DNA from 2 places in the Paludibacterium sp. B53371 genome. Region 2 is predicted to be linked to the other one. Evidence: predicted binding sites of a transcription regulator. Region 2 holds the regulator's gene; the other holds the start of a gene.
The links. The regulator FliA, encoded in region 2, starts transcription of late flagellar genes. The targets are predictions, from matches to a motif close to GCTAAAGNTNNNNNNNNNNCNGCCGATAAT.
Positions count from the first base shown of each region.

Region 1: JNO51_RS02240 (flagellin) is a predicted target of FliA. The motif match lies at 9,475-9,504, and genes of this name have one in related genera.

Region 1 is NZ_CP069163.1:458,706-474,634, forward strand. Features, by position in the region: gene JNO51_RS02190 (glycosyltransferase) at 1-360, shown strand, start outside; gene JNO51_RS02195 (hypothetical protein) at 357-1,019, shown strand; gene JNO51_RS02200 (aminoglycoside phosphotransferase family protein) at 1,019-2,026, shown strand; gene JNO51_RS02205 (transketolase) at 2,007-2,855, shown strand; gene JNO51_RS02210 (transketolase family protein) at 2,848-3,768, shown strand; gene JNO51_RS02215 (NAD(P)-dependent oxidoreductase) at 3,986-4,843, shown strand; gene JNO51_RS02220 (NUDIX domain-containing protein) at 4,890-5,270, shown strand; gene JNO51_RS02225 (radical SAM/SPASM domain-containing protein) at 5,299-6,591, shown strand; gene JNO51_RS02230 (glycosyltransferase) at 6,664-7,929, opposite strand; gene JNO51_RS02235 (B12-binding domain-containing radical SAM protein) at 7,941-9,230, opposite strand; gene JNO51_RS02240 (flagellin) at 9,598-10,443, shown strand; gene JNO51_RS02245 (flagellin) at 10,640-11,485, shown strand; gene JNO51_RS02250 (flagellin) at 11,745-12,593, shown strand; gene JNO51_RS02255 (flagellar protein FlaG) at 12,946-13,359, shown strand; gene fliD (flagellar filament capping protein FliD) at 13,485-14,768, shown strand; gene fliS (flagellar export chaperone FliS) at 14,822-15,268, shown strand; gene JNO51_RS02270 (flagellar protein FliT) at 15,290-15,604, shown strand; gene JNO51_RS02275 (DUF2802 domain-containing protein) at 15,684-15,929, shown strand, end outside.
Region 2 is NZ_CP069163.1:2,564,623-2,580,551, forward strand. Features, by position in the region: gene flhA (flagellar biosynthesis protein FlhA) at 1-168, shown strand, start outside; gene flhF (flagellar biosynthesis protein FlhF) at 175-1,587, shown strand; gene JNO51_RS12235 (flagellar synthesis regulator FleN) at 1,584-2,456, shown strand; gene JNO51_RS12240 (RNA polymerase sigma factor FliA) at 2,456-3,214, shown strand; gene JNO51_RS12245 (flagellar motor protein) at 3,274-4,023, shown strand; gene JNO51_RS12250 (exonuclease domain-containing protein) at 4,072-5,466, opposite strand; tRNA gene JNO51_RS12255 (tRNA-Arg) at 5,610-5,686, shown strand; tRNA gene JNO51_RS12260 (tRNA-Glu) at 5,697-5,771, shown strand; tRNA gene JNO51_RS12265 (tRNA-Arg) at 5,777-5,853, shown strand; tRNA gene JNO51_RS12270 (tRNA-Glu) at 5,861-5,935, shown strand; gene JNO51_RS12275 (alanine/ornithine racemase family PLP-dependent enzyme) at 6,083-7,159, shown strand; gene JNO51_RS12280 (LysR family transcriptional regulator) at 7,213-8,148, shown strand; gene coq7 (2-polyprenyl-3-methyl-6-methoxy-1,4-benzoquinone monooxygenase) at 8,120-8,740, opposite strand; gene ppa (inorganic diphosphatase) at 8,891-9,418, shown strand; gene JNO51_RS12295 (6-phosphogluconate dehydrogenase) at 9,542-10,291, shown strand; gene JNO51_RS12300 (phasin family protein) at 10,354-10,929, opposite strand; gene minC (septum site-determining protein MinC) at 11,276-12,004, shown strand; gene minD (septum site-determining protein MinD) at 12,032-12,844, shown strand; gene minE (cell division topological specificity factor MinE) at 12,848-13,114, shown strand; gene JNO51_RS12320 (LysR substrate-binding domain-containing protein) at 13,120-14,064, shown strand; gene greB (transcription elongation factor GreB) at 14,140-14,697, opposite strand; partial or broken gene rluB (23S rRNA pseudouridine(2605) synthase RluB) at 14,774-15,643, opposite strand.

The DNA of each region.
Region 1 (15,929 bases), 1.5 Mb from region 2:
AAGCGCAACTGGGTGGCCTTCAAGGATTATCCGGGCACCATGGCCAGTCTGAATCTGGACCTGGCGATTGCCCCGCTGGAGGTGAATGCCTTCAACGAGAGCAAGAGTAATCTGCGTCTGCTGGAGTACGGTGCCATGGGCTGGCCGGTGGTGTGTACCGATATCTATCCGTACCAGACCAACCAGGCGCCGGTGAAGCGTGTGCCGAACACGGTGGAAGCCTGGACCGATGCCATCCGTGAGCGGGTGCATGATCTGGATGCCGCTTATCGCGAAGGGGATGCCCTGCGTGAGTGGGTGGGTCGGCATTATCTGCTGGAAGACCACCTCGACGAGTGGGTGCAGGCGTTTACCCGATGAAACGGCAGGCTGCGGTAGCGGACGTGGCCCAGGCTGCGTCCGGCCCGCTGATCATCGGCATCGATTTCGACAATACCATTGCCTGCTATGATCAGGCCTTTGCCCGCGTGGCTTGTGCCATGGGACTGCTGGACGAGGCCAGCGGTCTCGACAAGGCGCAAGTCAGGCAGCGGGTGCGCGAACAGGCCGGCGAGCAGGCCTGGATGCGTTTGCAGGGGTTGGTCTATGGCCGGGAAATCGGTCTGGCCAGCGTGTTCCCCGGCTTTGATCAGTTCGTGCAACGGGCCAGGCAAGAGGGCGCCGTACTGCGCATCATCAGCCACAAGTCCCGCTATGGTCATTTTGATCCCGAGCAGGTGGATTTGCGCCAGGCGGCCATGGACTGGATGCTGCAGCGAGGCTTCTTTGCCCCCGATGGGCTGGGCTTTGTCGCGGGGGATGTCTCGTTTCACGACGAGCGGGGCGAGAAGTTGGCGGCCATTGCCCGTCAGGGCTGCCGGGTGTTCATTGATGATCTGCCCGAGGTCTTGCTGGACGGCGCCTTTCCGCCAGATTGCCGTGCGCTGTGGTTTGCGCCCGGCAACCGGCAGCATCCGCCGCTGACGGCCCTGCCTTCCTGGGCCACGCTGAGTGACGTGCTATGGCCTGCTGCAACGTGATGACGATGAAAGACCTGGCCGAGGGCCTGCTCGGGATGCCCGTGCAGTCCTGTGAGCCTATGCCGGGGGGCGGCAATAACCAGCTGTTTCTGCTGGCGGTGGCCGGGCAGCGTTATGTGCTGAAGCATTATCCGCCGGATGACCGTGATCGCCTCGGCGCGGAATTCGGTGCGTTGCGTTTCCTGTTCCGGCATGGTGTCACGCTGACGCCACAGGCCATTGCCTGTGATCCGGCGCGGCGGATCGCCATCTACGAATGGATTGAGGGGGTGCGCCCGGAGGCACTGGCGGCTGCGGATCTCGAGCAGATGTTCTCCCTGGTGGCCGCGCTGGACCGATTGCGTCTGGCGCCGGATGCGCAGGACTTGCCGGCGGCCTCGCACGCCAGCCTGGATTTCGCCGCGCCGCAAAGGCAGTTCGCGCAGCGCTGGCAACGTCTTCAGCCTGTGCTGTCGCAGCATGAGGCGCTGCGCGATTTTGCCCTGAATACGCTGCAGCCCTTCCAGCAGGGCCTGCTGGCGCCGTATGCCGCGCTGCTGGCGCAGCATGGCTGTGCGCTGGCGGCACCGCTGCCGGCGTCCGCCCTGTGCCTGTCGCCGTCGGATTTTGGCCGGCACAATCTGCTGCGCCGCCGCGATGGCCGTCTGTGTTTTCTTGATTTTGAATATTTTGGCTGGGATGACGCAGTGAAATTCAGCTGTGATCTGGTCTTGCATCCCGGTTCTGCCCTGTCGCCCGCCATGCGCCGCATGGCACTGACCCGGGCGCTGCAGCAGTTTGCGCCGCGCGACCCGCTGTTTGCCGCCAGGCTGCCAGCCATGCTCGGGCTGTGCGGCAGCCTGTGGTGTCTGATTATTCTGAATGTGTTTATCCCCGAGATCTGGCAACGCCGCGTGCTGGCGGGCGAGCAGCGCTCCCTGGCCGAGGCCGGTGCACAGCAGCTTGAGCTGGCCCGGGGGTTCTTCGTGCAATTGCAGGAGGTGATTGATGACTGCCCATCCTTCTGAGCTCAGTGTGGCCGCGCTGGATGCGCGCTCGCTGGCTTTGCGTCAGCTGGTGGTATCGGCCATGGTGGCCGCCAAGCGTGGCCATCCCGGTCCGGCGCTGTCGCTGGTCGAGGTCATGCGTGTGCTTTACGACGATATTTTGCGTGTCAGGCCCGACGAGCCGGGCTGGCCGCTGCGCGATCGCTGCATCCTCAGCAAGGGGCATGGCTGCCTGGCCTGGTATGCGATTCTGGCCGACAAGGGATTCTTTCCGCGTGAAGAGCTGCAGACTTTCTGCCAATACGATAGCCGCCTGGGCGGCCATCCGGAATTTGGCAGTCTGCCTGGTGTCGAGGCCTCGACCGGGGCGCTGGGGCATGGTCTGTCGATCGGCCTGGGTCTGGCTCTGGCGGCACGCATGCAGAAGCAGGATTGGCGTGTGTTCGTCGTGACCGGGGATGGTGAACTGAATGAAGGCTCTGTCTGGGAGGCCGCGATGTCGGCCGGCAAGCATGGCCTGGAAAATCTGGTGGCCATTGTCGATCACAACAAGCTGCAGTCCTATGGCCCGGTCAGCGAGGTGCAGGACATGGCCCCGCTGGCCGACAAGTGGCGCAGCTTCGGCTTCGGTGTGCGCGAAGTGGATGGCCACGATGTGGTGGCCTTGCGCCAGACCTTGCAGCAGTTGCCGTTTGAAGCCGGCAAACCGTCGGTGCTGATTTGCCACACCATCAAGGGCCGGGGCATTCCCCAGGCGGAGAACAACCCGGACTGGCACCACAAGAATGCCCTGACCGAGGCTGAACTGGCGGCGATCCAGACCGCGCTGGGAGGAGGGGAGCATGCGTAATACCTGCCTGAACATGGTCTATGAGCTGGCCCAGCAGGACCCGCGTGTCGTGTACATCGGGTCCGATCCTGGTCCCGGTACCCTGTCCAAAATGCAGGCGGCGTATCCGGACCGTTTTTTCATCGAGGGTATCTCCGAGCAGAATGTGATCGGCATGGCCGCCGGTCTGGCGATGGCCGGTTATATCCCGTATGTGAATACCATTGCGACCTTCCTGACCCGGCGTTGTCTGGAGCAGGTGGCGGTCGACGTGTGTCTGCACCAGTTGCCGGTGCGTCTGATCGCCAATGGCGGCGGCATGGTGTATGCCCCGCTGGGGCCGACGCATACCGCCATCGAAGACATTGCCCTGATGCGCGCCTTGCCGGGGATGGCCGTGGTGGTGCCGACCGATGCCGAGGACATGCGCAGCTTCATGCCGTCCACGCTGCAGTGGCCGGGGCCGATGTATATTCGCCTGGCCAAGGGCAAGGATCCGGTGGTGGCTAACCCGCTGGGCCGCTTCGATATCGGTGTCGGTCGTGCCTATGGCGAGCCGGGCGAGGTGCTGCTGGTGGCGACCGGCATCATGGTGCATGCCGCGCTGGAAGCGGCGAACGGCTTGCGCGCGTCTGGGGTGGATTGTGCGGTACTGTCCTTGCCGACTGTGGTGCCGATGGATGTGGCCTTGCTGACGCAGATGACCGAAAAGGCCCGGCTGGTGGTGACGGTCGAAGAGCATCTGCGTGACGGAGGCCTGGGCACGGCTGTGCTGGAGACCCTGGCGGACCTGCCGCGCCCCATGCCGGTGATCCGGCGTCTGGGCTTGCCCGTTGCATTTCGGCATCAGTATGGCAGCCAGGCCAATCATCTGCAGGCAGAGGGATTGACCGCCGCCGGGATCGTGCAAACCGTGCAAATGGCCCTGAATTGAAGGCCAGCCGAAGGACGGCAAAACCCTGGTATATATAGGGTTTTGCCGGATTTTTTTCTGGTGCCGACTTAAGTTTTTCTGTGGCTTGACGAAAGATGTCTTACTGCTGCGATAATGCCAGAAAACCCTTTCCCGGTTATTTTTCGATTTGTCTGGCGTCGTTAAATAGTCCTTTCGTAATCATGGTTTTTATCGCGGCATGAAAACAGGATGGGATATGAAGAAAACGGTTCTACTGCTGGGGCATTCCGGGAAAATGGGCTTGGCGCTGCAACAGCGCTGTCCGGCGGATATCGCGCTGGTCGGTCTGGCTTCCCGTGATTTCGATGCGGCCAGACCGGAGACACTGCGACCCTTCATCGAACAATACCGTCCCTGGGCGATCATCAATACGGTGGGTTATCTGGGAATTGATCCCTGCGAGCAGAATCCGCAGGCCGCCTATGCCGTCAATACCCTGTTTCCGTATGCCCTGGCCAAAATGGCCAATGAATATCAGGCGACTTTGCTGCACTTTAGTACGGATGCCGTATTTAATGGTGATGAGGAAAAAACCGAATACGATGAATCAGATTCAGCCAATCCGGTAAATGTCTATGGCATGACAAAATGGGGTGGCGATTGTCTGGTTCAAAATACTGCTCTTAAATATTATATTGCCCGTATTTCGATTCTGTTTGGCCCGAGTCATAAACAGAATCAGTTTGTTGAGAAAATGTTGAGTCTGGTGGCGAATGGCCAAACGACCATTCGGGCTTCGCAGGACATTCTCTGCTCGCCTTGCTACAGCCTGGATGTGGCCGATGCGGTGTATGCCCTGTTGCTGCAGGAAGCCCGCTACGGCGTCTATCACCTGTCGAATCAGGGACGTGCTTCGCTGTATGAGGTGATGCAGGCGGTCATGGCGCATGTGGCGCCGGCCGTGACGGTGTTGCCGGCTTCGTACCGGGATTTCCCCTTTGTCGGGCGCAAGAATCTGAGAACCCCGCTGGTGTCGCGGCGCGGTCCGGTATTGCGGCCCTGGCGCGAGGCACTGCAGGCCTATCTGGAGGCGCGTGATGCAGAACGCGGCTGAGTTGATCCACTGTCCGGTGGACAGACACAGCGGGGACTGTGACCTGGTGTCGTCGCTGCTGATTCTCTGGCATCGCCGGCATGGCTTTCTGATGCAGCTGCGCACCGATGATGCACCGATCATGCCGTCTTGTGTCGGCTTCTTCGGCGGCGGCATTCGCCATGGCGAGACGCCGCATGCGGCGGCCTTGCGGGAGATGCAGGAGGAACTGGGGTTTTGTGTCGACATTGCGTTTCATGCCGCGCGGGTCGCGGCAGTCGAACCTGACCACAAAGAACTGGCTTATTTTTTCAGTGCCGAGTTACATAACGATCATTACCCGGTTTTTGAGGGTGCGGCAGCCATTTGGGTAGATCCAGAAAATCCGCCGAAGGGGCTGTATCCCAGGGATGTCCAGACGTTGCTGGGTTTCCCTTTTGCAGGGTGATTTTGAACTGTTGGACATGGAGCGTGAAATGGACGATATCATCAAGGAAGAAAGTTCTCATTCGCGGTTTTTCCGCCGCAATCAGAATATGCCGGATCAGGTTGTTGACCTGTCCCAGCTCAAGCGGAATATGCCGTCCACGCTGAATGCCCAGGGCAAGCACATTTCCTCCCAGGATAAATACCTGATGGATGGCAACAAGATGCTCTGGCATCTTGACCGTTTCAAGGCCTGGAAAAATGGCGAGATTTTTGCGCCTATCCATATCGACTCGGGCCTGTCCAAGGGTTGCAACATCAAGTGCCATTACTGCTATGGCGTCACGCAAGGCAATTTCTACAAGGAAAGCGCCAAGAAGTATATTGATCGCCATTCGCTGATCGACAATTATCTGCGCAGTGCCGGCGACATGGGCGTGCGTTCGATCGCCCTGATTGGCGAAGCCGAGCCGACGCTCAACCCGCACTTCTATGAGGCCGTGGTGGTGGGCAAGGAGTCGGGCATCGATATGTCGGCGGGGACCAACGGGGTACTGTTTGATACCGGTCGTGATGGTCAGGCGGCGCTGGAGCACCTGTCCTGGCTGCGATTCAATATCAGCGCGGCCTCCGATGAGTCGTATCGCCGGATCCATGCCAGCAAGATGTTCGATACCGTGATCGAAAAGATCCGCTTCTGTGTGGAGTACAAACGCAAGCATAACCTGCAGCTGGATATCGGCCTGCAGATGGTGCTGACCCCGAAGGACATCGGTGAAGTGGTGCCGCTGGCCAAGCTGGGCCAGGAGCTGGGCGTTGACTACTTCCAGGTCAAGCATTGCAGCGACACGGTGGAAAACGACCTTGGTTTCTATGAGCGTCTGGATGATTACGAGAAGTACGCACCCCTGCTGCTGGAGGCCGAGGGCTATGGCACGGGGGATTATCGCGTGGTCGTGAAGTGGGACAAGATCACCAACGGTGGCAAGCGCGATTATGACCAGTGCCTGGGCGCGCCGTTCCTGCTGTATACCGAAGGCACCGGCAAGGTGTACACCTGCGGTATGTTCTTTGACGGCAAGTATCAGCAGGATTATCTGCTCGGTGATCTGACCAAGCAGACCTTCCGTGAAATCGTCGAGTCCGATCATTACTGGAAGGTCATCGACAAGGTCAAGAATGAGATTGACGTCCACAAGGATTGCTATGCCAATTGCCGTACCCACTCCTGCAACAACTTCCTGTGGGATGCCAAGGAGGGCAACGTCAACAGCGGGATTGTGCAGAAGTACTCGGGCGGCTTCGATCTGAACAACCCGCCGCCGCACAAGAACTTTGTCTGAGGCGGCAGCCAAAATGAACGGCGCGGATTTCTCCGCGCCGTTTTTCTTTGGCTGACCTGAAGAAGCAGGACCTCAGGCGGTGATGGTTTCGTCGCTCCTGGCGGTGGGCGCGTCCTGCAGGCTGCTGATATCGCTGAGGACTTCCTGTACACGATGTCGCCAGGTATGACGGGCATGAGCCTCTTCTGCCGCATTCATGCCGATCTCGCGCAGCCTGGCCGGCTGTGCGCACCAGTGGCGCAAGGTCTCGACGCCTTCTTCAATGGTGAAGGGAATGTAGTGTTCGCCAGGCTGGAAATGTCGCTTGATATCGTGCTCGGTATCATCGAAGCGCCCGGTGCAGACAAACATCGGGGCCCCACAGCCCATTCCCTCCAGTACCCGGGAGTGCATGCCGAAGCAGCCGTTGTGCATATTGACCTGGGTTTCGCGGTAGACCTGGGCAAGTTCCTGCTGCCAGCGCAGATTGCGGCGGTAGTAAGGGACAAATTTTGGCCAGTAAAGCCATTGTGACGAGCCATAAATCGCCAGATCGAGACCGGCGGCAACGGCCATGTCGCCAATGGCCAGGCGATCGTTGATGCGCGGCATTTCGGTATCGAGCGTATGCAGCACGGCGGTCTGGTCCATGCTGGTGGCGAGCTGGGCGCCGGAAATGTCGATCTGCAGGTAGTCGCGGAACTGGCTGGCGATCAGATCGTGCATGTCGCTGAAGGAGTGCTTGCAGACACTGACCTTGGCCTTGGTCAGCAAGAAGTCGGCAACTCGGTCGACGCACAGTTTCTTGCCATTGTTCCAGCCCAGGGCATGACGCATGACCGCCGGGTTGGTGGCGTGCAGGGGCAGCGGGATGTAGCCGCAGATAGCCGCCGTATTCGGCACCGGCGTGATCTCCGGCCGCGGATAGTGCATGTTCGGGTCAATGCCGGTATGCAGTCGGCCCCAGACCCCTTCGAGCAGATGATGGCTGAAGCCGAAGTAGTCCGGCTGGATCAGGGTGTAGGTCAGCAGGCTGCCGCCGAAGTTGGGGTCGGTATAGTGCAGTTGCTTGCGCTCATGGGGGCGACGCTCGCGCCAGCCGTCCTGAATCCAGGCGACGTGCGGTATTTCCTCGGGGATGGCCGCACGGCTCTGGTTTTTGGTGCGGTTGATTTCAAAGATGAAATCCGGCTTGAGCGTCGACAGCTCCTTATAGATCGCTTCATCGTCAAGGTCAGAGTCGACGGCGAGGGTTTCCACGCCCTCGCATGAAAAGGCGCTGGCCAGCGAGCGCAGCATGCCGGCCATATAAGGGTGGGTGCTGAAGCTGTGCAATAGCACCACTTTGCTGATTGCCATGAGGCAGGTCCTTAGCTGACAAAAACCGACATGTCATTGCGCTTGAAGTACTCCACATAGCGATCAATGATCAGGCGCAGTTCTTCTTCATCTTCATGAGTACGAACTTCGGGGATGATGAAGTCGCGTACCGGGTTGCGGCAAAAGTCCGTCCAGACATCGCGATCGAATTTGCCTTCCTTCAGCAATTGATCGTAGTACGGCGTTTCTGCCAGCGGAGACAGCAGGTTGAAGTAGGGCAGCTTGATGCCGAGGTCGCGGATGCGGCTGGGCAGGGAGTTGCGATACTCCTGGGTTTCGCCCGGAGCCCCCATGATGAAGTAGCCCAGGATGTCGATGCCGTACTTGCTGCACAGCTTGCAGAACTGTTCGATGTGCTTGTACCGGCAGGACTTCTTGAACGTGGCCAGAATCCCGTCATCGAGACTCTCGATGCCGACATGCAGGCGGCGACAACCCGCGTCGGCCAGATCGGCAATCACATCTTCCCGGACTTCGACCGTACCGCGCGCACTCCAGTCAATGGTGATGTTTTCATTGATCAGGGCGCGGGAGATCTCGCTGACGCGGGCGCGGTTGACGTTGAAGGCATCGTCGAGAATGTGGATCGAGGTCGCCCCGAGATCGATCAGTTGCTTGAATTCTTCCACGCAGCGCTCGGCAGACTTCATGTTGAAGGTCTTCTGCTGCACGTCGCAGTACGTACAAGCGTAGGGGCATCCTTTGGAGCTGAACATCGGCAGGCGCAGCGAGCCGACATTGAACAGCAGGTCTTCATTGGCCTCGATACGGTAAGTCTCGATATCCATCAGGTGCCGCGCCGGCAGGGGGATGGCGTTCAGGTCCACTTGCCCGCCAAAGTAAACGCCGGGCGGACGACCGGAGTCCAGCCATTCCGGAAAGATGACTTCCGCGTCATCGACGAACACCGCATGGGCGCCTTGCTCTTGAATGAAGCGGTAGTTCTTGGTGGCGTGCGGGCCGCCGACGATCTTGCAGGGAGCACTGGTGCGCCGCAGGATCTCGGTCATGGCCCAGGCGCGATAGGTGACGACCGACAGGCCGAGCACGTCAGGGGCAAAGGTTTCGATCTGCTCAATCGTCTCATCCAGAGACAGGCCCAGGCTGGCGGCGTCGAGCACGTTGACTTCATAGCGGTCTGCCGGAATGTTGGCAGCCAGACTCAGCACGCCGAGAGGCATGTATTTGACAGCTTTGTTCTTGTAAAACTTGGCGGTCACGCGGTCGAGCACTTCTCCCTCGTAGGGCATGACAACCAGCATGATTTTTTCTCTGTTCATGGTCAGATGACTCCCGATGAATATGCATGGTCTGCAAACAGTGCGTCTGGGCGGGCGTGCTGTCTTGACGCTCCGGCTCATTGGCTTCCAGCGAGTCTATGCAATTTAACTGTGAAATCTACATGCCATAGAGGCAGTAGGCAATGGATAGCTTCCTCACTGGTCTGTTTATATCGGTTGCTGTGGTTCTGGCTGAAGGTTTTCGCCGATGAATTCATCCCATGAAAAAAAATATCATCACAACCCTAAAGGTTTTCGGATTGCTGTCGATGAAGTAGACGAGTAAGTGACAAGATGGTGGCGGATGAAGGCTGGGCAAGCCTGTCCGCTTTGGCGGACTTAATATGAAAGAGAATGGAGGCCTGTCATGGCTATCTATGTAAATACCAACATTGCCTCGCTCAATGCGCAGCGCAATTTGTCCCATTCGACAGACTCGCTGAAAACTTCTCTGCAACGTCTGTCTTCTGGTCTGCGCATCAATAGCGCGGCTGATGATCCTGCCGGCATGGCGATTTCGCAAACCATGACCTTGCAGATCAACGGTAACAACCAGGGTATCCGCAACGCGAGTGACGGTATCTCGCTGGCGCAGACGGCTGAAGGTGCGCTGGGCCAGATCCAGAACAACCTGCAGACCATCCGTCAGATTGCGGTGCAGGCCGCCAACGGTACGATTTCCGATACCAACCGTTCGCAGCTGCAAAAGCAGGTCGACCAGCTGACGCAGGAAATCTCGCGTATCGTGCAAACCACCAACTTCAACGGCACGGTGCTGTTGTCCGGTGGTGCCAACATTACCTTCCAGGTGGGGGCATCCGGTGTGGCCTCCAACCAGGTGGTGGCCAGCGGTCTGGACCTGACCTCGGGCGTGTCGAGCTACGCAACCTCGCTGACGGCAACCGGTACGATCGATATCACCACCTCTGCCAAGGCTTCTGCCGTGCTGTCGGCGCTGGATACGGACATCAACACCGTATCGAACGACCGCTCGCAGCTGGGTGCCATCCAGAACCGCTTCCAGGCGGTGGTGGCCAACATGCAGAACTATGTACAGAACTTGTCCGATTCGCGCAGCCGTATCGTGGACACTGACTTCGCGGCTGAAACCGCGAACCTGACGCAGAACCAGATTCTGCAACAGGCCGGTACCGCGATTCTGAGCCAGGCCAACCAGGTGCCGCAGGCTGCCCTGACCCTGCTGAAGGGCTAAGCGGTTATTTCGTACCTTTGGTCTTGAAGCCCCGCCCTGGCGGGGCTTTTTCATTGAATCTGCAAGAAAGTGCGTGTTGAAACTAAAGATTATCGATCGGCTGCCGATAAGTAAGTCATGGGCGGAAGCAAAGACCCGTCTTCGGTAGTGGCGCTGAGAAGTTCCCGCCGGCTAACTGACTCGATGGAGAGTAAAAATGGCTATCTATGTAAATACCAATATTGCCTCGCTGAATGCGCAGCGCAATTTGTCCATGTCGACGGACTCGCTGAAGACCTCTCTGCAACGTCTGTCCTCCGGTCTGCGTATCAATAGTGCGGCTGATGATCCTGCCGGCATGGCGATTTCGCAAACCATGACCTTGCAGATCAACGGTAACAACCAGGGTATCCGCAACGCGAGTGACGGTATCTCGCTGGCGCAGACGGCTGAAGGTGCGCTGGGCCAGATCCAGAACAACCTGCAGACCATCCGTCAGATTGCTGTGCAGGCCGCCAACGGTACGATTTCCGATACCAACCGTTCGCAGCTGCAAAAGCAGGTCGACCAGCTGACGCAGGAAATCTCGCGTATCGTGCAAACCACCAACTTCAACGGCACGGTGCTGCTGTCCGGTGGTGCCAACATTACCTTCCAGGTGGGTGCCTCCGGCGTGGCCACCAACCAGGTGGTGGCCAGCGGTCTGGACCTGACCTCGGGCGTGTCGAGCTACGCGACCTCGCTGACGGCAACCGGCACGATCGATATCACCACCTCTGCCAAGGCTTCTGCCGTGCTGTCGGCGCTGGATACGGACATCAACACCGTATCGAACGACCGTTCGCAGCTTGGTGCCATCCAGAACCGCTTCCAGGCGGTGGTGGCCAACATGCAGAACTATGTACAGAACTTGTCCGATTCGCGCAGCCGTATCGTGGACACTGACTTCGCGGCTGAAACCGCGAACCTGACGCAGAACCAGATTCTGCAACAGGCTGGTACTGCGATTCTGAGTCAGGCCAACCAGGTGCCGCAGGCTGCCCTGACCCTGCTGAAGGGCTAAGTTTGACTGACAAGTGATGTAAAAATGGTTACCACGGCATGTCAACATGTCGTGGTAACTCGTTGTTTTTATCGCAAAGCTTGCGTTTGGTGTTTTCTACGCGTATTGTTCACCATGAGAGGCGGTACGGGGACTGACTAGCCTATCCTGAAGGCATATTGCTGAAAGGGGCCGTCAAATTTGACGGGCGCGCATCGGGTGCGCTGGGACATCGCTGGCAAAGTCCGCCGAGTTATCCTCGACTCGATGGAGAACAATAATGGCAATTTATGTCAATACCAACATTGCATCGCTGAATGCCCAGCGTAATCTTTCCGGATCAACTGAATCCCTGAAAACGTCGCTCCAGCGGCTGTCGTCCGGTCTGCGCATCAACAGCGCGGCGGATGATCCTGCCGGCATGGCTGTGTCGCAGTCCATGACGACACAGATCAACGGTAACGAGCAGGGTATTCGCAACGCAAGTGACGGTATCTCCCTGGCGCAAACCGCCGAAGGTGCACTGGGCCAGATCCAGAACAACCTGCAGACCATTCGCCAGATTGCCGTGCAGGCCGCCAACGGTACGATTTCCGATACCAACCGCTCGCAGCTGCAAAAGCAGGTCGACCAGCTGACGCAGGAAATCTCGCGTATCGTGCAAACCACCAACTTCAACGGCACCATGCTGCTGTCGGGTGGTAACTCCATTACTTTCCAGATCGGTGCTTCCGGCGTGGCTTCCAACCAGGTGGTGGCCAGCGGTCTGGATCTGACTTCCGGTATCAACAGCTACGCGACCTCGCTGACGGCGACGGGGACCATCGATATCACCACCACGGCCAAGGCTTCGGCGGTGTTGTCGGCGCTGGATGCCGACATCAACCTGATCTCGAATGACCGTTCGCAGCTGGGTGCGGTGCAAAACCGTTTTCAGGCGGTCATCGCCAATATGTCGAACTATGTGCAGAACCTGAAGGACTCTCGTTCGCGCATTATCGATACTGACTTTGCTTCTGAAACCGCCAACCTGACCCAGCAGCAGATCCTGCAACAGGCCGGTACGGCCGTGCTGTCGCAGGCCAACCAGGTGCCCCAGGCGGCCCTGACCCTGCTCAAGGGTGGTTGATCGGGTTTGAGCGGTGCAATTTAGCCACGATGCCTTGGGGCCTCGTGGCTATTTTTATATGCATGTTGTGGTGGTGGCGTCTAACGTTAAATAAATTCGCATGGCCTCTAAAGTTATGTCTCGCCCGGTCGATAAAGAGTGAGGCGGGCTGCCACTTCGGTGCGCCCATGGAGAAAATGCGGCTATCATACGGCTTGGATGTCATAATAGTACGCCTGGCACGCGAAAGCGGATGAACGGGCGAGGCCCTTGTAGTCGCCTGAGGTCAGGCACAGCATGATGTCTGGCCTTTGTGGAGCGTAAACGAGAGCAAGTCTGCAGGCGCAGGCCCGTTTCTTGTAAGGAGGCCACCATGCAAGTGAATCCACTTTTGAGCAATCTGCCCCAGTCGGCGCAGACGGCACAACCTGTGCATGCTCCCCAGTCTGCGGGAAATGCCCAACCAGTCCAGGCACAGACCAGTGCTGCCGTGACATCGGTTGGTCAGACCCACACCGATGGATCGCAATCTCAGGCAGATGCGACCAAGAAGACCAAGATTGACGAGAAAGAGCTGAGTTCGGCGGTGAGCAAGCTGAACGATACCGCCAAACTTTTCAATACCCAGTTGCAATTTGCAGTGGACCCGGGTACTGGGCGCAGGGTCGTCAAAGTCACGGACAGTTCGACCAACGAGGTCATTCGCCAGATTCCGGCAGAAGACGTGTTGCGACTTTCCAAGGCGATCGACGATTTCAAGGGTCTGCTGGTTAAAGACAGTGCCTGATTCGCCATAGTGGTGTTTCGGGCCGGGAGTGACTCATGGCATCGATTTCTTCATCGACCGGTCCGCTCGATGTGCAAGGCCTTGTATCGCAACTGATGACGGTGGCGAAGCAGCCTTACAATCGGATGAATTCGCAGCTTTCGAGCACCAACAGCCAGATTTCCGATTATGGCGCGTTGAGCTCGGACCTGACAGCATTGCAAGGGACATTGACCTCACTGTCCTCGGGGCAGTTCGTGCATTCGTTCAAGGCCACCAGCAGCAATACCACGGTCTTGAACGGCACGGCGACCTCGACGGCCAATACGGGTAACTACAGCATTACGGTCAACTCCCTCGCGACCTCGCAAAACCTGGCCCTGACTGGCCAGGCCAGCTCCTCGACCAGCTTTGGCAACACGGCCGACACGCTCAAATTCAGCTTTGGCGACGGGACCTCGGCGTCGGTCAATATCGATGCCAATGCCACGCTCGACCAGATCAGCAATGCCATTAATTCCGCGGGGATCGGGGTGAGTGCCAGCGTGGTGAAGGCAGACAATAGTGCCTCGCCCTATCGTCTGGTCCTGACCGGTACCACCGTCGGGGCGAGCAAATCATTCAGCACTTCGACCGCCTCCGGTCAGGCCGCCTTGTCGTTTTTCAACTTCAACGCCGCCAGTGCGGTAGATGGCACCGGTGCCATCACCGACAGCCGCCTGACATCAGCCGCCAAGGATGCCAGCCTGGTCGTCAATGGTCTGACCATGACCAGCAGTAGCAACACGGTGACCAATGCCATCAATGGTGTGACGCTGAACCTGACACAGAGCGGGTCGTCCATGCTGACTGTCGCCAGTGACAGTGCCGCCATTCAGGCCAAGGTGCAAAGCTTTGTCGACGCCTACAATAAAGTCGCCAACAATGCGTCGAACCTGTACAAGACCAGTCTGCAGGGCGACTTTACGCTGGTTTCGCTGCAATCGCAGTTTGCCAAGATCCTGAATACGCCGATTGCCGGCGCCGATGGCACCTCCACCGTGGCCTACCTGGCCCAGGCGGGTATTTCGCTGCAGAAGGATGGCACGCTGAAGCTCGATGCCACGGCATTGAACACGGCGATTACCAATAACGCCAATGCGGTGGTCAATCTGTTCGGCAACGATAATAATGATGGTTTCGCACAGCGCTTCAACAATACCATCAACAATTATCTCGGTCCGACCGGGCTGGTGACGACGCGTACCACCACCCTCAACACCCAGGTCAAGACCATGAAGGACAAGATGTCGCAGGAGGCGAACCGGCTGGACGTGGTACAGGCAGGCTATCTGTCGCTGTATACCAAGCTGAACTCGTCCCTGATGCAGATGCAGCAGACCAGCACATCGCTGACCTCCATGCTGGCTTCGTTGAACGCCAATAAATAATCATTGTCGGGGGGGTGAGATGCCCCCCTTCCTCACGGGATACTCAGGCAGCCATGAAGAATACCCTTGCCATGCAGCAGTTGAAGAAGGCCTACCAGGATGATGCGCTGGAGGTCGCCGTGTATGGGGCAAGCCCGGTCGGTCTGATCGTGATGTTGTACGAGGGGGCCTTGCGGGCCATCGATCAGGCCAAGGTGCTGATGCAGCACCAGCGCTATGAAGAGAAGGGCAGGCTGATCAACAAGGCCATCGATATCATCGAAGGCCTGCGCATTGCACTCGATCATACGCACAATGCGTCGCTGTCGCTGAATCTGGAGGATCTGTACGTCTATGCCAAGTTCCGCCTTGGCGTGGCCAACATGAAGAACGATCCGGAGATTCTGGATGAGGTCGCCAAGCTGCTGAATGTCATTCTGCCCGCGTGGCAGGAGCTGGCAAAAACCGGTGGGAACGTTGCTCCGGGCGCGGAAAGCCCCCGTTCTCAGACGGCGATTTGAGGGAACGGACAAGAGGTCGCCATGAATCTGGAGAGCCTGCGCGAAACGACGCGTCAGTTTGCCGAATATACCGAAGCCATGCTGGTGGCGGCCGAGCAGGGCCAGTGGGAAGACTTTCTGCTGGTGCACGAGGCGCGCGAGGCACAGATGGCGACCCTGCAGGCCGAGGCCGGCGATGCGCTGCTGACCCTGCTGCCTGACCTGCGTCCGGTGCTCGAGGCGGCGCTGTCGCTCAACCAGCGCATCGAGCTGCTCGCCAGCGCGCGCCGCGACGAGCTGGGTGAGGAGTTGTCGACGGTGCAACAGCAGCGTCGCCTGCGCATGACTTACCGCTGAGCTTGTCTGACGGTCTTTTCCTTGGGTTATTTTCAAGCGCCTCTTAGAATCAGAGAAAGACCGCCCCTGGAGTACGCCCATGTCCGCCTTTGCCTTGCTGGCCAGCAATACCATCATTTTCTGCGTGATTGTGGCCCTCGCCTGGTACTTTCACCGGCGCCTGCGCAAGGTGGAAACGGAAGAAGACAGGGTGACCGCCATGTACATTGAGCAATTGCAGCATCAGATCAGTGTGCAGCAGCGGGATTTGCTGCATCTTGCCGAGATGGTCGAACGGCAGCAGCACAAGCCGGCGCCCGATGTGCCGGCCGCCTCTCCCTACAAA
Region 2 (15,929 bases):
GAGGTACAGGGCTTCAACCCGGTGCTGTTGACGCCCCCGGCGCTCAGACCGCTGTTGGCACGTTTTTTACGTCGCCCCCTGCCACAGTTGCGAGTAATTTCGCATAATGAGATACCAGATAATAAATCAATTCGTATAATTGCCGTAATTGGGGGCAGCAAGGGCTAATCAATAATGGTGGTCAAAAAGTACTTCGGAAAAACCACACGAGACGCACTCCGGCAAGTTCGTGAAGAACTGGGTGCCGATGCCCTGATCCTGTCGAATCGCCCGACACAGGGCGGTGGCGTGGAAATCATGGCCGTGGCGGACGCCGACGTCGCCAATCTGGCCACGACGCTGTCGACCTCGTCGAGCAAGCACCCGCCACGCAATGCACCGAGCCCGACGCATGGCACCGCCGTCAATCGGGCCCTGGCGCGCACCTATGCCATGCCGGTCGAACCGATGACGGCACCGCCGCCGCCTCGCCCGGAAGTGCGTGCCGTCAGCCCTGAGCCGGCCGTGATGCGCCCGGCTGCCGCCCCCGCACCGACATTCGCCACCCCGACGCCGCCGCCAGCGTCTCCCGCACCGCGGGCCACACCGCCGGCCGCCCGTCCAGCCCAGAGCGCCGAGGCCGCGGCAGAGTCCGCAGTCATGGCCAATGACCTGAAGGAAATCGGCGACGAAATCAAGCTGCTGCGCAGCCTGCTGCAAAGCCAGCTGGCCAGCTTCGCCTGGTCCGATCTGGAGGGCCGTGCCCCCAACCGCATCGAGTTGTTCAAGCAGTTGCTGGCCACCGGCCTGTCTTCGACACTGATCCGCCAGCTGATCGAGAAGCTGCCGGCTCAGTACAGTGGTGAAACCGCGCTGAAATGGGCGCGCTCCGCCCTGCTGCACAATCTGCGCTGCATTGATGCCGACAGCGAGATCATGGATCGTGGCGGCATTTTCGCTCTGGTCGGTCCGACCGGCGTCGGCAAGACCACCACGGTCGCCAAGCTGGCCGCGCGCGCCACGATGAAGTTCGGCCCGCAGCACGTCGCACTGATCACCACCGACAGTTACCGGATCGGCGCACAGGATCAGTTGCGCATCTATGGCAAGATTCTTGGCGTTCCGGTGTTCTCGATCCAGAACGAAGGCGATCTGCAGCTCACGCTGGCCGATCTGGCCACCCGCCACATCATCTTCATCGACACCGTCGGCATGGGACAGCGCGATGCCCGGGTCGCCGCACAGACCGGCATGTTTGCCGCCATGGACCGCCCGGTGGAACGGGTGCTGGTGATGGCCGCCAATGCCGACGGCCACACGCTGGAAGATGTCGTACGCAACTATCAGGGCCAGGGTGGCCTGTCGGGCTGCATTCTCTCCAAGATCGACGAGAGCGTGTCGCTGGGCGCCTGCCTGGACATCGTGATCCGCAACCGTCTCAAGGTATGCTATGTCACCAACGGACAGCGGGTTCCGGAAGACCTGCACAGCGCACACGGCAACTTCCTGGTCGATCGGGCGCTGAAGGCCCCCCACAGCAACTCGCCTTTCGCCATGCAGCATGACGAAATGCAGATCCTCAACGCCGCACAGGCAGGTTGGCTATGAATCTGCCACAGGATCAGGCCGCCAGCCTGCGCCGCCTCAACGCCCAGCCTCAGCGGGCACCCAGCTTTGCCTTTCTCGGTCCGGAAGGCACCGGTACCAGTACCCTGGTCACCGAGCTGGCCGTGGGTGCCGCTTTTGCCGGCGGCCAGCCTGTGATCATCGATTGCTGTAGCGGGCAGCATATCGCCCGCCATCTCGGCGTACCGACCACCGCAACGCTGGAAACCCAGGTCATCAGCATGGGAGGCCTGGAGGAAATGACGGCGCGCTCGCGCCAGGGGGTAACCCTGGTCAATCTCTATGCCCGGCCTGAAGAGCGTGCCCTGTTTTCTTCCCAGCTCTGGCTGCGCCTTGGCGGCGAGTTTGCCGCCATGGAGCGCGATGCCTCGATGCTGCTGATCGACGCGCCGAATCCGGCCATCGATCCGGTACCGGCATGCGTGGCCGACAATCTGGTGCTGATTCTCACCCCGCAGGCCGAGTCGCTGACCATGGCCTACGCCACCATCAAGCGCCTGGCCAGCCAATATGGCCGTACCTGTTTCAACGTGCTGGTCAATCGGGCCCGTCATCTGGAAGAGGCCCGCGAGCTGTTTACCCGCCTGTCTGCCGTGGCCAGCGAGTTTCTCACCGTCGCCTTGCGCTGGGTCGGATTCGTACCGGAAGACAGTGCCATTCGCCGCAGTCTCGCCCTGCACCGCCCCTCCATCGAGGCCTTCCCGCAAAGCGAATCCAGTATTGCCTTTGCCCAATTGGCTGCAGTGCTGCCACAATGGCATACAACAGACAGTACACACAGTGGTACTGGTTACATGGATATGCTAATCGCCGCATCGCGTGACTGGGCAGAAAGCGAGGGAGCCGTCTGATGAGCAATAACCCGATGCCGTCTAAGGTGGCGGCGGGCTATCACCCCAGCGCACATGGTGGCGATCTGATCCTGGACATCACCCAGTATGCCCCGATGGTGAAGAAGATTGCCGGCATCCTGATCTCGCGCCTGCCGGCCTCCATCGAACTGGATGACCTGATTCAGGTCGGCATCATCGGCCTGATCGATGCGGCCCGCCAGTTTGATCCCGGTCAGGGCGTGCAATTCGAAACCTTCGCCAGTCAACGGGTACGCGGCGCCATGCTGGATGAGCTGCGACGCGAGGACTGGATGCCACGCCAGACACGGCGTCACGCCAAGCAGATTGAAGAAGCGGTCTCCGTGCTGGAGCAACGGCTGGGACGCAGCCCGCTCGAATCGGAAATCGCCGAGGAAATGTCGCTGTCGCTGGCTGACTATCAGGAACTGCTCGGCGAGTGCAAGGGCTTGTCCCTGCTGCACTACGAAGACTTTACCGACGAGGACGGGGATGCCCTCGGCGCCATCTCGACGCTGGTGGACAGCAGCAGCCCCGACCCGCTGGCGACCCTGTCGGACGTCAATTTCCGCCAGTCGCTGATCGAGGCGATTACCCTGTTGCCGGAGCGCGATCAGCTGTTGATGGCGCTCTACTATGAGCAGGAGCTGAACCTGAAGGAAATCGGTGCCGTGCTGGGGGTATCGGAATCCCGGGTCAGCCAGTTGCACAGTCAGGCCATCGTTCGCCTGCGCAGCAAGTTGAAAGACTGGATTTAACGGTAAATAACAGTAATATCACGGTCAGTCAGCAAAACTAACAATATCGGATCAGGCTCGTGGACAAGATCAGCATTATCGCCATCATCGGCGGTTTCACCGCCATCATCGCCGGCCAGGCCATGGAGGGCGGCAGCGTCGGCTCGCTGCTGCAACTGACGGCCTTCATGATCGTCATCGGCGGCACGCTCAGTGCCGTGATGCTGCAAAGTACTCCCAAGCAGTTCATGACAGGCCTGCGCATGCTGCGCTGGATCATCTCGCCCCCGGCATTCAATCACGAAAGCATGATCCGCGAGATCATCAACTGGAGCCAGAGCGCCCGCCGCGGCGGCTTGCTGTCGCTGGAAGGCTTCGTCAACATGCAGCGCGACCCGTTTACACGCAAGGCCCTGCAGATGCTGGTCGACGGCGGTGAGCCGGATACCCTGCGCGGGGTGATGGAAGTGGAAATCACCATGTTCGAACATGCCCGGCGCCAGGCGGCCAAGATCTGGGAGTCGGCCGGTGGCTACTCCCCCACCATGGGGATTCTGGGTGCGGTACTCGGCCTGATCCACGTGATGGAAAACCTGACTGACCCGTCCAAGCTGGGCGCGGGGATTGCGGTGGCCTTCGTGGCCACCGTCTATGGGGTCGGCTCGGCCAACCTGCTGTTCCTGCCGATCGGCAACAAGCTGAAGAACATCATCTCCGGAGAAGTGGCGATGAAAGAGCTGGTGGTGGAAGGCATCGTGGCCATCGCCAACGGGGAAAACCCGCGCATCATCGAAACCCGTCTGCGCGGCTTCCTCGCCATGCACGAATAAATCCTTGCCGGGCACTGGCCGTCGACCTGATCGGCGGCCGGACCGGCATCAGGCCAGCGCCACGACATGCGTCCCCGCAGCCGGGCTTCTGAAATATGCCGTCAACAGCTTCACCACATCCGGATCGAGCAGCACCGGTCCGCTCAGCGGCCCGCCCCTGCCCGCCTCGCGACTGCCCAGATAACACCAGTGATCGAAATGATGCTCAAGTGCCTTGCCGCTGACCTCATCGCGCTCGACGATGGCAATGGCTCCGGCATGCGGCCAGTCGCGCTGCGTCAGACGCTCCAGCGCCTTGACCAGACGGGCGTTGTGCGCTGAAGCAGCCTCAAGGCCAATACAGGCGCCCTGACAACGCCCCTTGCCGCGACCGTCGCAGGGCTGGCCCTTGCGGCTGGTGACCCGCTCGACTCCCAGTACCCACTGACACAAGCCCTGGGATTCGGCCAGATCCTTCAGTGCCTTTCGGGCTTCGCGCGCAGAGCGGAACAAGCCGTAGCGGCGCATCTGACCGTCCGGCAGCAAAGCCGCGCCGGACACGATCTCCGCGCGGACAAAGCCGTCTTCCGCCGCCTGCAGGCTCAGGGTACACACCTCGCTGGCCATGCGCCCCTTGGGGTTCAGACGCGGACGGCGGGTCTTGAGCTGCAGCAGATATTCCAGCGCCGTGCCAAACTCGCCCAGCGTTTCCGTCCACTCAATACGGCCAGCCTCCTCCCCCAGCTGCAGCACCTTGCCATTGCCCGGGGTGTAATGTGCCAGTACGCCACGCCGGATATTGCCATCCTGCCCGACATACAGTGGCAGGCCATGCCGGTCATGAATGCAATACACGCCGGGAACATCCGGCAAGGCATCGAAGGTATCGGCATCCATGCCGGCCGGCGGGGCACTCTGCGCCATCAGCGCTTCGGCCGCGGCCAGGACACAGTCCCGCCCCTGTTCGGTACTGGCGGCCTGCAAGAAGCGGAAAACCGCCTCGGCATCAGCCAGGGCGCGATGCCGCTCGGGCAGCGTAATGCCATGGCGCGCCATGACGGCATCCAGATTATGCTTGTAGTGACCGGGATAGAGTTTGCGCGACAGCTTGACGGTGCACAGGGTCTCATTCTGCAGGCGCATGCCGAGGCGCTTGAACTCGTTTTTCAGCACGCCATAGTCGAAACGCACGTTATGCGCGATCAGCAGCCTGCCGGACAGACGCTGATGCACGGCCTGCGCCAGATCGGCAAAGTCCGGGGCCTGCGCCACCATGGCATCGCTGATGCCGGTCATGTTCTGGATAAAAGCCGGAATCGGCTGACCGGGATTCACCAGCGAAGAAAACCGCTCGACCTGCTCCCCGTCGACCAGGATGATCCCGATCTCGGTAATGCGGTCACGCGACAAATGACCCCCGGTGGTTTCGAGGTCAACAATGGCAAATGGGCGGGGAAATGGCATCGGTCTTCCGGAAAATAACGGCCTGCAGCAGAAAAAACGCGTGCCAGTGCACGCAAGTGGTTCATTTTACTGCCGTATCGAGAAAAATCCTATATTTGTTGACATGGATATTACATCACGCTAGAATTCTTTGCTCTTACAGCGCACCCGTAGCTCAGTTGGATAGAGTATCTGGCTACGAACCAGAGGGTCGGGCGTTCGAATCGCTCCGGGTGCGCCACTAAGACTTAGTCCCTATAGTTTAGCGGTTAGAACACTGCCCTTTCACGGCGGCGGCCGGGGTTCGATTCCCCGTGGGGACGCCAGTTTTGCACCCGTAGCTCAGTTGGATAGAGTATCTGGCTACGAACCAGAGGGTCGGGCGTTCGAATCGCTCCGGGTGCGCCACAATTCAGTCCCTATAGTTTAGCGGTTAGAACACTGCCCTTTCACGGCGGCGGCCGGGGTTCGATTCCCCGTGGGGACGCCAGATTCAACAAGAAGCTTCTGCTGCGGCAGAAGCTTTTTGCATTTCTGCCAATACATCATTATTTCATGATGTATCAGTCCGCAAATCGAAATTTATCCCGCCGGGGGGCCGGCGTAACCTGCTGCCATTGCATAGCGGAAAACCATCATGAGCCCCCACACCTCCCTGCCCTGCCTGTGCGTCGATCTGGACAAAATCCGCCATAACACCCGCCTGATGGCGCAGCACTGCCACGAAGCCGGCATCCAGCTGGCCGCGGTGGTCAAGCTGATGCGTGGAGCCCCCCAAGTGGCGCGGGCATTGCGCGAATCCGGCGTGGACCTGCTGGCTGATTCGCGCCTGTCCAACCTGCAGCGTCTGGCCGACAGCGGTCTGCCGCGCCTGCTGCTGCGGCTGCCCTCCCTGCACCAGGTCGACGAGGTGGTGATGCACAGCGAGATCTCGCTCAACAGCGAAGCCGTCACCTTGCAGGCCCTGTCCGAGGCCGCCTGCCGTCTGCGTCGCGAACATCAGGTGATCGTCATGCAGGATCTGGGCGATCTGCGTGAAGGGTGCTGGGACGAAGAAGAGACCCTGCAGCTGGCACGCCTGACCTGCCAGCTGCCCGGGCTGCGCCTGGCGGGCATTGGCGCCAATCTGGCCTGTTACGGCGGGGTCGCCCCGTCGGTCGACAACCAGCAACGCCTGGTTCGTCTGGCACAGCATATTCGCGAAACACTGCAGTGCGAGTGCCCGGTCGTTTCCGGCTGCAACTCGGCGGCCAGTTTCATGCTGCTGGACCACACGCTGCCGTCCGGCATCAATCAGTTGCGGCTGGGCGCCTCCCTGCTGATGGGGATTGGCCTGAATGATCTGCCGATTCCCGGCCTGGTGCAGGATGCCATGCGGCTGCAAGCCGAAATCATCGAGTGCCGAGCCAAGCCCTCGGTGCCGCTCAACAGCACCGCGCTGGACGCCTTCGGCCACAGGCCGGTGTTTGAAGATCGCGGCATCCGCCAGCGCGCACTATGTGCCCTGGGCAAGCAGGATGTGTCATTCAGCGAAATCACCCCGCTGGACCCCGGCATCCGTATCATCGGCGGCAGTAGTGACCACCTGATCCTGGACGTCAGCGATGCCAGCCATCCTTACCGGGTGGGCGACAGCGTGGGCTTCTCGCTCAGTTATGCCGGCACTTTGCAGTGCATGACTTCTGACGACATCCAGAAGGTATACTTGCACTAAATTCGCTTTATCAAGACCTCATTCTGGCTCGCGCCCGGGCCAAGATCGGCATCATGCGCCTAGACAATTTCGATATCCGGCTTCTGCGTCTGTTTGTCTGCATCGTCGACTGTGGCGGCTTCTCGGCCGCCCAGCCCAAGCTCGGTCTGAGCCAGTCGGCGATCAGCACCAAGATGAACGATCTGGAAACCCGCCTCGGCCTGACCCTGTGCCTGCGCGGACGCAAGGGGTTTCAGCTGACGACCGAGGGACAGCAGGTCTATGAGGCGACGCTGGATCTGCTCAAGCGCATTGAACACTATGAAGAGGAAGTGGGCGAAATGCGCCGGGTGGCGTTCGGTCATGTCCGCATCGGCCTGTCGGACAACATCGCCACGCACCCGGGCTGCAAGCTGCACGACGCCTTGCGCCGCTTCTGCCAGCAATGCCCCAAGGTCACGCTGACCCTGGAAGTCTGTGACGCCACCCGCATCGAAACCCTGCTGCTGCAGGGCGAACTGGATATCGGGGTGGCCTCGAGTGAAAAGCATCTGCCCGGGCTGAGTTACCAGCCCCTGTTCAGCGAAACCCAGCAATTGTACGCCGCGGCAGGCCATCCGGTATTCGGGCTGGAGAAGCCCTGTGCACGCGACATTCTGGCCTTTCCCATCGCGGGACGCGGCAAATCCCATCCGGTCACGCCGCTGTGCCAGAGCATGGGCTTGCAGGCCCAGGCGGCATCAACCCATATGGAAGGCACGCTGCACCTGCTGCTGTCGCAAGCCTTCATCGGCTATCTGCCTGATCACTACGCGCAGGACTGGGTGGCGCGCGGCATTCTGAAACGCCTGCCCACCCCGGAGCTGGACTATGTGGCCGAATTTCATCTGCTGCAGGCACGCTTTGCCGCGCACTCGCAGGCCAGCGAACTACTGATCGCCGAAATCCTGGCAAGCCAGCAAGCCGCAGAGGGACACGGATTCAGAAGCGATAGCTCAGCGAGGTCATGACCTTCGAGCTGAGTTTCATGGCCTGACGGACGGGCAAAGGCAGGCGTGCCGCACCGAAATCATGCGCCATCTCGGCATGACGGCGCTCATCATCCCGCATCTGCGCCACAATGGCGCGACTCTTGCCATCCTGTGGCGGCAACTGGGCCAGATGCCCTTCCAGATGGGCCGTCACCTGATGCTCGGTTTCCTCGAGAAAACCGAGATTCCATTTGTCCCCCAGCACACCGGCCACCACGCCGATGGCCAGCGAACCGCCATACCACAGCGGATTGAACAGACTGACCCGGCCGCCGAGCTCCTGGACACGCTGCGCGGTCCAGGCCAGATGTTCTTCTTCTTCCTGCGCGGCCTGGCGCAAGGCCTGCCGCGCAGCCGGGTCACGTGCCGTCAGCGCCTGGCCCTGATACAGCGCCTGGGCGCAGATCTCGCCACAGTGATTGACGCGCATCAGCCCGAGCGCATGGCGCTTTTCCTCCGCCGACAACTCGACCTCCTCCACGCAGGCATCCGGATGGGGACGCACGCTGCGGGCAGGCGCAAACAGGGTACGCAATCCCTGATCGAATTCGGTAATCAGCTTGTCGAACATGTGGAGTCAGTCCTTTCCGGCAACAATGTGCGAAGTATACCTCAGCGGATCGCAGTTTTTGGCCGCATGCTTCGCCCAGCAGGGAAAAGCTTGGTTATAATCTGGGGATCGTTTCCGTGAGCAACGTTGAATACTAAAGGATTGAAGACGATGGACCTGAAGCACATCCCCGCCGGCAAGGACATGCCGAACGATTTCAATGTCGTGATCGAAATCTCCGCCAATGGCGCACCGATCAAATACGAACTGGACAAGGATTCCGGCGCCATCTTTGTCGACCGCTTCATGGGTACCTCGATGTTCTACCCGGCCAACTATGGCTTTGTACCGAACACCCTGTCCGGTGATGGCGACCCGGTCGACGTGCTGGTCGTGACCCCGTTCCCGCTGCCGCCGGGCGTGGTCGTGCGCTGTCGCGCCCTGGGCCTGATCAAGATGGAAGATGAATCCGGCATCGACGCCAAGGTCGTGGCCGTTCCGGTCGAGAAGCTGTGCCCGATGTACAAGGCCGTACAGAAGCTGGAAGACCTGCCGGAACTGCTGCGCAACCAGATGGTGCATTTCTTCGAGCACTACAAGGATCTGGAAAAGGGCAAGTGGGTCAAGGTTCAGGGCTGGGGCACGCTGGACGATGCCACCGCCGAACTCAAGAACGGCGTTGCCAACTACAAGGGCTGATCCGCCCCGTCGCAAAAGAAACCGGCCCCTGGCCGGTTTTTTTTATCCCCGGCTACCCGGGGAACAATTATCTGCTACGCTGGAGGACGAGCCCCCCTTCTACCCTGTCCCTGTGAGTGCACCGTGAAAATCACCGTTCTGGGGAATGCCGAACATGATCAGTGGTTCGCCCGCCGACTGCAAGCCCGTGGCTTCGCCGTATCCATGGCACATCAAAGCGAGCACCCGTTCACCCACCTTGCCGGGGCGCAGGCAGGCCCCGGACTGCTGGCGGATAGTGTGCTGATCGACACCGGCCCGGGCAGTATCGAGGCACGCCATCGCATGGCCGCGCACTGCAGCGAAGCCGGTCTGGGCTATGCCGAGCTGGCGGGGCAATGGCAGGCACTGGGCGTACCGTTCGGCTTTGCGCTGTTTGTCGGTACCGACCCGGATACTCGCGATGCACTGACGCCACTGCTGGATGCGCTCGCGCCTCAGGCCGGTGCCTGGCTGCCGGCCGGACCGGCTGCCAGCGCCCGCTTCGCCGCCCAGGTCTTCGATGCGCTGTCCATGGCATGTGCCCTGGCCTGCCAGGCCGGCTGGTCACAGCCCGGCCAGCTGCCGCACACCCCGGACTGGGGGGCATTCTTCCTGCAGCAGCAGCAACTGGCGGACAAACTGCTGGCACTATCACAGCACTATCTCTCACTATTCCCGGACGAAACCGGTGCCGAATCGCAAGACCCCTGGCAACAATTGGCGCATTTCAGCCATCCGCCGCGCGAACAGGAACACTTCTCCGCCAACCTGGCACGACTGATCGTGCTGGCACTTTCCCAGCGCGAGGCACAACAGGCCATTTTCACCAGACTGATGCCGGGCGCCGGCTGAACCCTGGTTCCAGACAACAAAAAACCGCCCGAAGGCGGTTTTTTTATCCGGCAGGCGGACGATCAGGCACCGGCAGAGGCAGCCGGCTTCTTGGTATTGCGAGCCACGGCAGCAGAAGCAGCCTTGGCCGAGTTGGTCGCAGCCTGAACGCTGGCTTCGGCGATCTCGGCACCAACCTTCTTGGCGGTCTTGGAGACGCTGTCGAACGCAGCGCTGGACTGGTTGACCAGCGTCTTCAGGGCGCTGACAGCGATATCGGAACCTGCCGGCGCATTCTTGGCCAGGCGATCCAGCGAGCTGATCAGCGTCTTGTTGTTTTCGGCAACCTGCTCTTCCAGGAAGGCCGACAGTTCATTCTGGGTTGCTACGGCAGCGTCATAGACATTGCGGGCAACAGCAAAAGCCTGGTCGATGGTCGGCTGCGCCAGCGAGGACTGCAGTTCCACCAGACCCTTCGGGTCTTTCACTTCGGCCAGGGCCTTGAAAGTCTGCGCCTGATCCGCCAGCAGCTTGCGGGTCAGATCCAGTTGCAGGGTAGCCAGGCGCTCGGCGCCGGTCAGTACGATGGAGGACAGGCGCACAGCTTTGTCAAACTGCGCTTGCCCAATAGCAGAGAATTCCTGAGTGTTGAACGACATGGATAGCTCCTACGTAAGATAGACAGTTCAGCAGCGAGAACATCGAGCCGGCGATTGTTGCACCGCACAATCCAACATTACGCGCACGGCAACCTGACGTCAATAACATATTGCAGCGCACAATCCACCAAGCCACTAATTTCGCATCATTTTTGCGACACTCGCATTCAAACATCATTAAGTGAAAATCATATGACGCCATGCCAACGACATTGCAAGACTGCTGCCCTGCAGCACACCGACCGAAAACCCACCAATAATTGACAGACAAATCCTGCAGATTGATTGAAAGGCATCCGGCAAGGCAGTACACTGCCCCCATAAAAGAAATCTATCCAAAGGCATCATGAGCCAAGCAGCAAACAATACATTCGACATCAAGTCTGCCAGCCTGGATGTGCTGGCGCTGATTCCGCGCACCGCCGATCTGGAAGCCCTCGGCCAGGCACTGGCCCAACGCTTCGGCCAGCAGGGGGCGCGCGACGAAGCCTTCATTCTCGACCTGGAGGGCATCGAGCAACCGCAACAGCTCGACCTGGCCCGCCTGCTGCCCCTGCTCAGCCAGCATGGCCTGCGCGTGGTTGGCCTGCGCCATCCGGACCCGGCCCTGGCCGAACTGGCCACCCGGCACCAGTTGCCCTACCTGGGCGAACTGGCGCGCAGCGAAAAACCGGTTGCCGCCGCCCCGGTCAGCGAAGCACCACGCGCGATCGCCGCCAGTGCCCCGGAACCCGTGGTCACGCCGACCATGCTGATCGAACGCCCGGTGCGTGCCGGGCAGCAGATCTATGCCAAGGGCGCCAATCTGGTGGTGCTGGCCATGGTCAGCGCCGGTGCCGAAATCATCGCCGACGGCGACATCCATGTGTACGCTCCCTTGCGTGGCCGCGCCCTGGCGGGTGCACGCGGCAACACCGCCGCCCGCATCTTCGTGCGCAGCATGGAAGCCGAACTGGTATCGATTGCCGGTGTTTATCGCACCATCGAACAAGCCCTGCCCGACAGCATCCGGGCCAAGGCAACACAGATTTTCCTGGAGAACGAGCGCCTGGTCATGACCGCGCTCGGCGAATAACCGACTGACATTGAATAGGGAATCATTGTGGCAAAAATCATTGTCGTGACTTCGGGCAAGGGCGGCGTCGGCAAGACGACCACCAGCGCCAGCTTTGCCTCCGGCCTGGCTCTCAACGGCCACAAAACGGCCGTGATCGACTTCGACGTCGGTCTGCGCAACCTCGACCTGATCATGGGCTGCGAGCGACGCGTGGTTTATGACCTGATCAACGTGGTCAACAAAGAAGCCACCTTGAACCAGGCGCTGATCAAGGACAAGAACTGCGACAATCTGTACATCCTGCCGGCCTCGCAAACGCGGGACAAGGATGCCCTTACCGAAGAAGGCGTCGAACAGGTTCTGAAAGAACTGGCCGAGATGAACTTCGAGTACATCGTCTGCGACTCCCCGGCCGGTATCGAAAAGGGTGCCCTGCTGGCGCTGTACTATGCCGACGAGGCACTGATCGTCACCAACCCGGAAGTCTCCTCGGTACGTGACTCTGACCGTATCCTCGGCATTCTGTCGGCCAAGTCCAAGCGTGCGCTGGAAGGTCGCGAGCCGGTCAAGGAGCACCTGCTGCTGACCCGCTACTCCCCCGCTCGGGTTGAAAAGGGTGAAATGCTGTCGGTCGACGACGTGAAGGAAATCCTGCGCGTGCCGCTGATCGGCGTCATCCCCGAATCGCAAGTGGTCCTGCAGGCGTCGAACGCCGGCAATCCGGCCATCCACATGAAAGGCACCGATGTCGCCGATGCTTATGCCGACGTGGTGTCCCGTTTCCTGGGCAGAGACTGCCCGATGCGCTTCCTCGATGCACCGAAGGCCGGTCTCCTCAAGCGCTTGTTTGGGGGCTAAGGCATGACGCTCATTGAAAGAATCTTTGGTAAACGCCAGAAGTCGGCCGATATCGCCCGTGAACGCCTGCAGATCATTCTGGCGCACGAGCGCAGCGGACGCGGTGCCGGCACCACGCCGGACTACCTGCCGGCGCTGCAGCGCGAACTGGTCGAAGTGATCTCCAAGTACGTGTCGATCAACCAGGATGACATCAAGGTCCAACTGGAACGCCAGGACAACTTTGAAGTCCTGGAGGTCAACATCGTCCTGCCGGAAAAGAATCGCTGACACTCATGACGCTAACCGAACTGCGCTACATCGTTGCCGTGGCACGCGAAAGGCATTTTGGCCGCGCCGCGCAGGGCTGCTTTGTCAGCCAGCCGACTTTGTCGATTGCCATCAAGAAGCTGGAAGACGAACTGGGCATCACGCTGTTCGAGCGTGGTGGCCAGGAAGTCAGCGTGACCGAAATCGGCGAGCGGGTGGTAGAGCAGGCGCAGCGGGTACTGGAAGAAGCCGATACCATCAAGCGCCTGGCGGGCGAGCACCAGAACGAACTGGTCGGCCCGCTCAAGCTCGGGGTGATCTTCACCATCGGCCCCTACCTGTTGCCGCGCCTGATCCCGGCGCTGCGCGAACTGGCACCCGACATGCCGCTGATCATCGAGGAAAACTACACGGCGCGACTGGCAGAAATGCTCAAACGTGGTGAAGTCGATGCGGTGATCGTCGCCGATCCGTTCGATGAACCAGGCACCATTGCCTGGCCGCTGTATGACGAACCCTTCGTCGTCGCCACCCCCAAGGGCCACCCCTGGGAAAAGCTCGAACAAATCGATGCCAGCCAGCTGTCGCAACAAAGCGTTCTGCTGCTGACACAGGGCAACTGCTTCCGTGATCAGGTATTGCAGGCCTGCAGCGAACTGGCCAGCCGCCAGAATCAGGGACATGGTCTGGCCAGCATGCTGCAGGGCAGCTCGCTCAACACCATCCGCCACATGGTCGCCAGCGGCACCGGCATTACCGTCATGCCGGCCACCTCGGTCAGTGCCGCCGACGAGCCCCTGCTGTCCGTACGTCCGTTCAAGGCGCCCGTGCCACAGCGGCGAGTCCTGCTGGTCACCCGCAAGCAGTTTTTCCGGCGCAAGGCAATCGAAACGCTGCAACAGGCCGTGTTCCGCTCCGGACTGCCAACCGTCTGCATGCTGGAAGACCAAGCCGAACCCATCGGCGCCTGATGCAAACCCGGGGTCAGGTCTTGTATTTTGCATTGATGCAAAATACAAGACCTGACCCCGTCTTATTACGTCATATTAGTCGATCTTCTCGTAGCGCACTTCCAGCACCTCGATATCCTCGTCGCCGTCCGGACCGCGAAACAGCACGGTATCGCCCTCGCGCGCCTTGAGCAGGCTACGGGCAATGGGAGATACCCAGCTGATGTGGTGCTTGCTCAGATCAGTCTCATCCACGCCGACGATGCGCAACAACTGCGCCTCGCCATTGCCACGTTCGATGAGTACGGTGGCCCCGAAAAAGATCTGATCGGTCGGCGGCCGCGTCTCCGGATCCACCACCTCGGCAATCTCCAGCCGCTTGGTGAGAAAACGGATGCGCCGGTCGATCTCGCGCAGCCTGCGCTTGCCATAGATGTAATCGCCATTTTCCGAGCGGTCACCATTGCTGGCCGCCCAGTTCACCACCTGGACCATCTCGGGTCGTTCCCGATGCACCAGGTGATACAGCTCCTCTTTCAGTCGGCGCCAGCCACCCGGTGTCAGATAATTCTTGCTGCTGGCTGGCAGGCGCTGCTCGGCGGGCAGATCGTCCTCTGCATCGTCATCGCGCTCTTTGGTAAAAGCCTTGTTCATCTTCCGCCCTGCAAATAAAAAACCTCCGAAGACACAAAGGTAGGTATCCGGAGGTTCGATTTCAAGCGTCAGCGCATTAACGGCGCTGCTTGCCACCCGTCATCGTCAGGTGTGCCCACTTCATCACTGCGGCGACCTCGACCTCGTTGAGCTCGTAGAACTGGCCACGCTTGAGGCGCGGCGGCAGGCCGATCTGGCCAAAACGCACGCGCATCAGACGGCTGACCTGCAACCCGAAGTGCTCAAACATGCGGCGCACCTCACGGTTGCGGCCTTCCTTGATGATCACACGGTACCAGTGGTTCACCCCTTCGCCGCCCTGATCGATAATCCGTTCGAACCGGGCCGGGCCATCTTCCAGCTCGATTTCCTGGCACATTTCGCGACGCTGCTCGTCGGTCAGCTCACCCAGGACGCGCACGGCGTACTCACGCTCCACTTCGAAGCTCGGGTGCATCATGTTGTTGGCCAGTTCACCACTGGTGGTCAGGATGATCAGGCCGCTGGTATTGATGTCCAGACGGCCGATGGCCACCCAGCGGCTGGTCTTGGCCTGCGGCAGACGGTCAAATACCGTCACCCGGCCCTGCGGGTCATCACGGGTGACGATTTCCCCTTCCTGCTTGTGGTACAGGATCACGCGCGGCAGGCGGTCAGCCCACTTCAGCTTGATCGGGTTACCCTTGACCGTCACGCGGTCATGCGGCACCACCTTGTCACCCAGCGTAGCCTTCTGGCCATTGACCAGCACCAGACCTGCCTCGATCCACTCTTCCATCTCGCGGCGCGAACCCACACCGGATTGGGCCAGCGCCTTCTGCAGCCGTACCGGCTCCAGATTGTCGTAATCGACCCGGGTTTCGCGCAGCTTGCGCGCCCGCTCCTGCATTTTCTGCCCCTGCTCACGCACGACCAGCTTCTTGGCACGTTGCACCTTGGGCGCGGCACCTCGCTCATCACGCGGCGCACGCACTTCCTGACGCGGCTCGCGGTTGAACGGTGCACGCTCGTCCTGACGCGGCTCGCGGCTATATGGGGTACGTTCGTCCTGGCGGCGGTCACGGCTGTACGGGGCACGTTCGTCCTGGCGGCGGTCACGGCTGTACGGTGTGCGCTCGTCCTGACGCGGCTCTCGGCTGTACGGGGCACGTTCGTCCTGGCGGCGATCACGGCTGTATGGGGCGCGTTCGTCCTGGCGGCGATCACGGCTGTATGGGGCGCGTTCTTCCTGG